DNA from 2 places in the Herbiconiux liukaitaii genome. Region 2 is predicted to be linked to the other one. Evidence: predicted binding sites of a transcription regulator. Region 2 holds the regulator's gene; the other holds the start of a gene.
The links. Region 2 encodes HrcA, which represses chaperone genes, less so after heat shock. Its sites were predicted from a motif close to TTNGCACTCGNNNNNNNCGAGTGCNAA; they were not measured.
Positions count from the first base shown of each region.

Region 1: groES (co-chaperone GroES) is a predicted target of HrcA. The motif match lies at 1,384-1,410, and genes of this name have one in related genera.

Region 1 covers NZ_JBHFHG010000005.1:38,448-41,853, forward strand. The annotation lists gene ACEXQC_RS11825 (DUF4190 domain-containing protein) at 1-114, shown strand, start outside; gene ACEXQC_RS11830 (THUMP-like domain-containing protein) at 164-1,360, opposite strand; gene groES (co-chaperone GroES) at 1,495-1,791, shown strand; gene rarD (EamA family transporter RarD) at 1,883-2,848, shown strand; gene ACEXQC_RS11845 (ABC transporter substrate-binding protein) at 2,856-3,406, shown strand, end outside.
Region 2 covers NZ_JBHFHG010000006.1:375,260-378,665, forward strand. The annotation lists gene hemW (radical SAM family heme chaperone HemW) at 1-448, shown strand, start outside; gene ACEXQC_RS14160 (DUF4870 domain-containing protein) at 458-1,009, opposite strand; gene hrcA (heat-inducible transcriptional repressor HrcA) at 1,218-2,252, shown strand; gene dnaJ (molecular chaperone DnaJ) at 2,300-3,406, shown strand, end outside.

The DNA.
Region 1 (3,406 bases), on a different contig from region 2:
CTCTCGTACGTGTTCACCGGCCTCGCCGTGCTCCTCGTCATCGCGTACATCATCTTCATCGTCGTGATCGTCGCCGCCGCGGGCAGCTCGGCGTACACCTACTCGACGTATTGATCCGCGGGCCGGCTCTGCCGGTCACAGAGGGAGGGCCCCGGCCCGCCGCTCACACGTCCACCCGCTCGACGAGCAGCGCAGCATGCGCTCCGTCGATGCGGGTGAGCACGAGAGTGGCGGAACCGGGGCCCTTCAGCGCGAGTCGCGTGCGCAGCGTGGCCGGATCGACGTCGATGCCGCGCTTCTTGATCTCGAGCGTGCCGATCCGTCGCTCCCGAAGGGCCTTCTTGAGGGCGGCCTCGCCCGCGGGCAGGCGCTCGAGCACCCGGAAGGCGCGTGCGAACGGCGTGGGCTTGAGCTCGTCGGCCGTGAGGTAGGCGATCGAGGAGGAGACCATGCCCGCCCCGAGGCGCTCGGCGAGGGCGCCGATGAGTCGTGCGCGGATGATGGAGCCGTCGGGTTCGTAGAGGTAGTCGCCGAGCGGCCGCACCTCGGCGTCGGCGCTGTCGGCCTCCGCCGTGAGCTCCGACGAGGAGCCGCCGGCGAGCACGAGGGCCGACCTCCGCACCCCCGGTCGAGCGAGAGCTCCGAACCACAGCCCCATCTCGACCAGCTGCCCATCGACCGAGATCCACTGCGCCTCCGCCTCGGCGGGGATGAGCTCGCGGTCGAAGCCCGGACCGAGCTTGACCCCCACCGGCCGGGAGGATGCGAGGCCGAAGGCGAAGTCGACCGAGGGGGAATAGTCCTCCGGGCGGGTCAGCCTGCTCGTCGACCCCGATCCCGCGGTGCGCCTGGCCGGGTCGAGGTAGACGGCGTCGACACCCGCCGCATCCAGGTCGTAGGTCTCGGCATCGGCGTTGACCACCTCGGCGTGCGGGAACGCCGCGAGGTTGTAGGCGGCGACGGCGGCGGTCACCTCGTCGAGCTCGACCGCGACGACGGGGATGTCGAGAGCGGCTATGGCGAGGGCGTCGGTGCCGAGACCGCACCCGAGATCGGCGACCTTCTGCACGCCGGCCTCGCGGAACCGGCCCGCGTGCAGGGCGGCCACCGAGAGCCTGGTCGCCTGCTCGAGCCCCGCTTGCGTGTAGAGCAGCCGAGGGGCGAACGCGCCGAACTTGGCGGCCGCCTTCTCGCGCAGTCGAGCCTGTGTGAGCACGGCGGTGACGAGGCCGGGGGCGTGGCCGGCCTTGCGCAGAGCGGAGACCTGGGCGACCGCGTCGATCGTGGAGTACGGAGGCAGATCGTCGACCAGCCGGAGCCCTTCCGCGGTGAACAGATGAGCGAGTTCGGCGGAATCCATTCGCTCACGCTACCAAGGCTCTCCTGGCACTCACGTTGCGCGAGTGCCAAGGGTGCCTCTAAACTCGGGATTAGCACTCTCGGTGTGAGGGTGCTAACCCAGACGTTTTGTAACTGAGAAAGAAGAGGTCAACCGTGTCGGTCTCCATCAAGCCGCTCGAGGATCGCATCGTCATCAAGCAGGTCGAAGCTGAGCAGACCACTGCTTCCGGTCTCGTCATCCCCGACACCGCGAAAGAGAAGCCCCAGGAGGGTGAAGTCGTCGCCGTCGGCCCCGGCCGCATCGACGACAACGGCAACCGCGTGCCGCTCGACGTCGCCGTCGGCGACAAGGTCATCTACTCCAAGTACGGCGGAACCGAGGTGAAGTACGGCGGAGAGGACCTGCTCGTGCTCTCGGCTCGCGACGTGCTCGCCGTCGTGGTGCGCTGACCGCTCCAGACGTGACGAGAACCCGGGTGGCTTCGGCCGCCCGGGTTCTTCGCATTCCGGGACAGGGCTCGTTCCGGGATAGAGTGACGCGGTGCCACCCTCCCCGCTCGCCATCGCAGGCACCGAGTCGGAGAAGTTCCGGTCCGGCCTCCTCAACGCCGTGGGCGCCTACGCGATGTGGGGCGTGCTCCCCCTCTACTTCCTGCTGCTGCGGCCCGCCTCGGGGTTCGAGATCGTGGGCTGGCGCATCGTCTTCTCGCTCGTCTTCTGCGCGCTCCTGCTCACCGTCACGCGGTCCTGGGCCCCGTTCTTCGCCATCGCTCGCCAGGGGAGACTGCTCGGACTGATGGCCGTGGCCGCGGTGCTCATCTACGTCAACTGGCAGACCTACATCCTCGCCACGCTCGACGATCAGGTGGTCGAGACCTCGCTCGGCTACTTCATCAACCCCATCGTGACCGTGCTGCTCGGAGTGCTCGTGCTGCACGAGCGCCTGCGCCGCCTGCAGTGGGTGGCCATCGCGATCTCCGCGGTCGCCGTGCTCGTGCTGGCGATCGGGCACGGAACGGTGCCGTGGATCGCGCTCATCCTGGCCGGGTCGTTCGGCTCGTACGGGCTCGTGAAGAAGAAGGTCGGGCCCCGCGTCGACGCGGTGAGCGGCCTCACTCTCGAGACGGCCTGGCTCGCTCCCGTGGCCGTGGTCATCCTCCTCGTGGTGGGCCTCACCTTCCCCGAGGGCCTCGTGCTCGGCACCCAGGGCTGGGGCCCGACCGTGCTCATGGTGCTCACGGGAGTCGCCACCGCGACACCCCTCCTCCTCTTCGCGGCAGCAGCCCGACGCCTGCCGCTCATCTGGGTGGGCCTCGTGCAGTTCATCGCCCCCGTGCTGCAGTTCGTGATCGGTGTGGCCGTGCTGGGCGAGCCGATGCCGATCGAGCGCTGGGCCGGTTTCGTGATCGTCTGGATCGCCCTCGTCATCCTCGTGGTCGACATGGTGCGGGCCGCCGGGCGGTCGCGTGGTGCGAACGCGGCCCCCGTGGAGGAACCGATAGGGTGATCCGATCATGAGCTCCCGCACCTTCCTCCGGGTCGCCGCCACCGTGGCGGTCGTCGCCGCCGTGGCTCTCGCCGCGACCGGCTGCACGGCGGAGGAGGCCGCGGCGCCGACGTCCCTGCTGACCCCCATCCCCTCCATGGCCCAGCCCATCCCCTCGGGAGACGGCACCCTGCTCATCGGGGTCGTGGTGCCGCTGTCGGGGGCGGATTCCGCCATCGGCGCCCCCTCGCTGGCGGGGGCCGAGCTCGCCGCGCGCGACATCCAGCAGGCGGGCGGGGTGAACGGCGGTCCCGTGCGCCTCGTGCACGCCGACTCGGGTGACGCAGGGGCCGCGACGGCGGCCGCCTCCGTCTCCGAGCTCGATGCCAGGGGAGTCGACGCGTTCGTGGGCTCGAACGCCCAGGCCGTGCTGCCGGCGCTCGCCGAGGCCGCCGCCGGCACCGGGGTGGCGCTCGTGGGCGCCACCGGCGACCCCGTCTCGGCCGAGGACGCCTTCACCGAGAGGCTCAAGACCTCCGATCCCACCCTGACCGACGCGCGGTACGGGGTGGAGAGCTA
Region 2 (3,406 bases):
CACGCTCGCTGACGCGGGCTACGACTGGTACGAGGTGAGCAACTGGGCGCACCGCGAGACCGGGCAGCCCTCACGCCACAACCTCGGCTACTGGGTGGGCCACGACTGGTGGGGGATCGGCCCCGGCTCGCACAGCTACGTGGGCGAGACCCGCTGGTGGAACGTCAAGCACCCCGCCGCGTATGCCCAGCGCATGGCGGAGGGCACCTCACCTGCCGCCGGCCGGGAGACGATCGACGGCGACACGGCCGAGCTCGAGCGCGTGCTGCTGCTCACGAGAGTGCGCGGTGCGCTGCGCGTCGACACGCTCGCACCGGAGGCCCGCCGCGAGATCGCCGGACTCATCGCGGAGGGCCTGATAGACGGAAAAGCGGCGCTCCACGGGGCGGTCGAGCTGACCCTCGAGGGCCGTCTGCTCGCCGACGCCGTGGTGCGCCGCCTGACGTGATGCTTCGCGCTACTTGATGAAGCGGAAGTTGAAGAAGTAGCGGTAGGTGCCGCCGCCGTTGACCTTGACGCCCGCGATGATCGCGAGGATGAGGCCCACGATCTGCACGGCCCAGGCCAGGAAGTAGAACAGGAAGCCGATGAAGATGAAGGCCAGGATGGTGCCGATGATGTAGAGCCCCACCACGAAGATCGCGACGGTGATCTGGAAGTTCAGCGACTCCTTGGCCTCCTGGTTGGTGAGGGGCCCGCGATCCTTGAAGATCAGCCAGATGATGAGCGGCGGGATCCAGCCGAGGATGCCGCCGAGCTGGCCGAGCATCGCCCACTGCTTGTCCTCCGCGGGGGAGAGGGGTGCCTGCACGGGAGCGCCCTGGTAGCCGCCCTGCGGGTAGGCCTGCTGCTGCTGCTGGTAGCCGGGGGGCGGGGCCTGGTAGCCGGGCGGCGGGGCCTGGTATCCGGGGGGCGGAGCCTGGTAGCCGGGAGGGGGCGTCTGGCCGGGGGGAGGCGTCGGCTGGCCAGCGGCCGGATCGTACGGCGGCGTTGCGTTGGGGTCAGTCATTGTCTCGTTGCCTTTCAGACGGGGAGCAGGTGCTCGTATCAGAGGCAGGATAGCGCTCGGGCTGGCGCTGGGCAATGATTGAGACCCCGGGTGTCCGCCCCCGCAAGCCCCCGAGTGGGGATATGATTGGCACTCCGGATGCGTGAGTGCCAACCGCATCCCGAATCGGGGCTCCTCACCGGGCCCCCGCGAAGGGAGGAGGTTCGAGATGGTGTCGGAACGCAGTCTCGAAGTCCTCCGCGTGATCGTGCAGGACTACGTCGCCTCCCGCGAGCCCGTCGGTTCGAAGCGCATCGCCGAGCAGCACTCCTTCGGGGTCTCGGCGGCCACGATCCGCAACGACATGGCGCTGCTCGAGGAGGAGGAGCTCATCGCGGCTCCGCACACCTCCTCCGGTCGTGTGCCCACCGACAAGGGCTACCGCCTCTTCGTCGACCACCTCTCCGACCTGCGGCCGCTCAGCCAGGCCCAGCGCCACGCCATCGAGACCTTCCTCGGCTCCTCCGTCGACGTCGACGACGTGCTCGCCCGCACGGTGCGCCTTCTCTCGCAGCTCACCCACCAGGTGGCGCTCGTGCAGTACCCCTCGCTCTCGCAGGCGAGGGTGCGCCACGTGGAGGTCGTCGCCCTCACCACGCGTCGGCTCATGACCGTGGTCATCACGGATGCCGGGCACGTCGACCAGCGCGTCGTCGACGTCCCCGCCGATCTCGACGACGGGCTCATCGCCACTCTCCGCGCCCGCCTCAACGAGGTGCTCGCCGGTCTCACGGTCATCGAGGGCGCCGCGGCGCTCGCCGGGTTCGGCGACCGCTTCCCGCCCACCGAGCGCCCGGTCACCGACAGGGTCGTGGCCATCCTGCTCGAGCAGCTCTCCGCCAACCGGCAGGAGAAGATGCTCATCGCGGGCGCCGCCAACCTCGTGCGCACCGAAGACGACTTCTCCGGCAGCATCCTCCCCGTGCTCGAGGCGGTCGAGGAGCAGGTGGTGCTGCTGCGGCTCTTCAGCGAGATGGAGGCCGACCAGCGCGGCGTCACGGTCTCGATCGGTCGCGAGAACGAGTCGTTCGGCCTCGGCGAGACCTCCATCCTCGCCTCGGGCTACAGCGGTGTGGGCACCTCCATCTCCCGCCTCGGCGTGCTCGGCCCCACCCGCATGGACTACTCGAGCAACATCTCGGCGGTGCGTGCCGTGGCGCGCTACCTCTCCCGCACTCTCGGCGATCCAGGCAGCCCCGGCTGATCTGCTCGACCGGACCCCGAATTCCCCGAACGAAGGAGTAGCCCCTGGTGGCTGACCACTACGACGTGCTCGGTGTGTCGCGCGAAGCGACGCCCGAGGAGATCAAGAAGGCCTACCGCAGGCTCGCGCGCGAGCTGCACCCCGATGTGAATCCGAGTCCGGATGCGCAGGAGAAGTTCAAGGAGGTCACCCACGCCTACGACGTGCTGAGCGACCCCGGTCAGCGGCGCGACTACGACCGCGGCCCCCAGCAGGGCTTCGGCGGTGGTGCGCAGGGCTTCGGCGGCTTCGGAGACATCTTCGAGACCTTCTTCGGCAACCAGGGCGGCGGTGGCTCCCGCGGCCCCAAGTCCCGCGCCGAGCGCGGGCAGGACGCGCTGCTGCGCGTGGAGGTCGACCTCGGCGAGGTCATCTTCGGCACCCACCGCGACCTCGAGGTCGACACGGCCGTGCTCTGCGAGACCTGCAACGGCAGCTGCTGCCAGCCGGGCACCTCTCCCGTCACGTGTGACATCTGCGGCGGATCGGGATCCATCCAGCGCACCGTGCGCTCGCTGCTCGGCAACGTGGTCACGAGCGCCCCCTGCGGCACCTGCCGCGGCTACGGCACCGTCATCCCCAACCCCTGCGCCACGTGCCAGGGCCAGGGCCGCGTGCGTGCGCGCCGCACCATCCCCATCGACATCCCCGCGGGCGTCGACACGGGCCTGCGCCTGCAGCTCCCCGGCCAGGGCGAGGTCGGCCCCGCCGGCGGCCCGCAGGGCGACGTCTACCTCGAGATGAAGGTGCGTCACCACGACGTGTTCTCGCGCAACGAGGACGACCTGCTGTGCACCCTCGAGGTGCAGATGTGGGATGCGGTGCTCGGCACCACCACCACGGTGAAGGCGCTCGACGGCGACATCGAGATCGAGATCAAACCGGGCACGCAGAGCGCCGAGGTGCTCACGGTCAAGGGCCGCGGCGTCTCGCACCTGCGCGGCAACGGGCGAGGCGACCTGCGGGTGGGCATCCAGGTGGTCACCCCCACCAAGCTCGACCACAAGCAGAAGGAGCTCATGAAGCAGCTCGCGGCGGCGCACAAGTACCCGGCGCCGAGCCTCGGCCACTTCCAGCAGGGCCTCTTCGCCAAGCTGCGCGACCGCTTCCTCAAC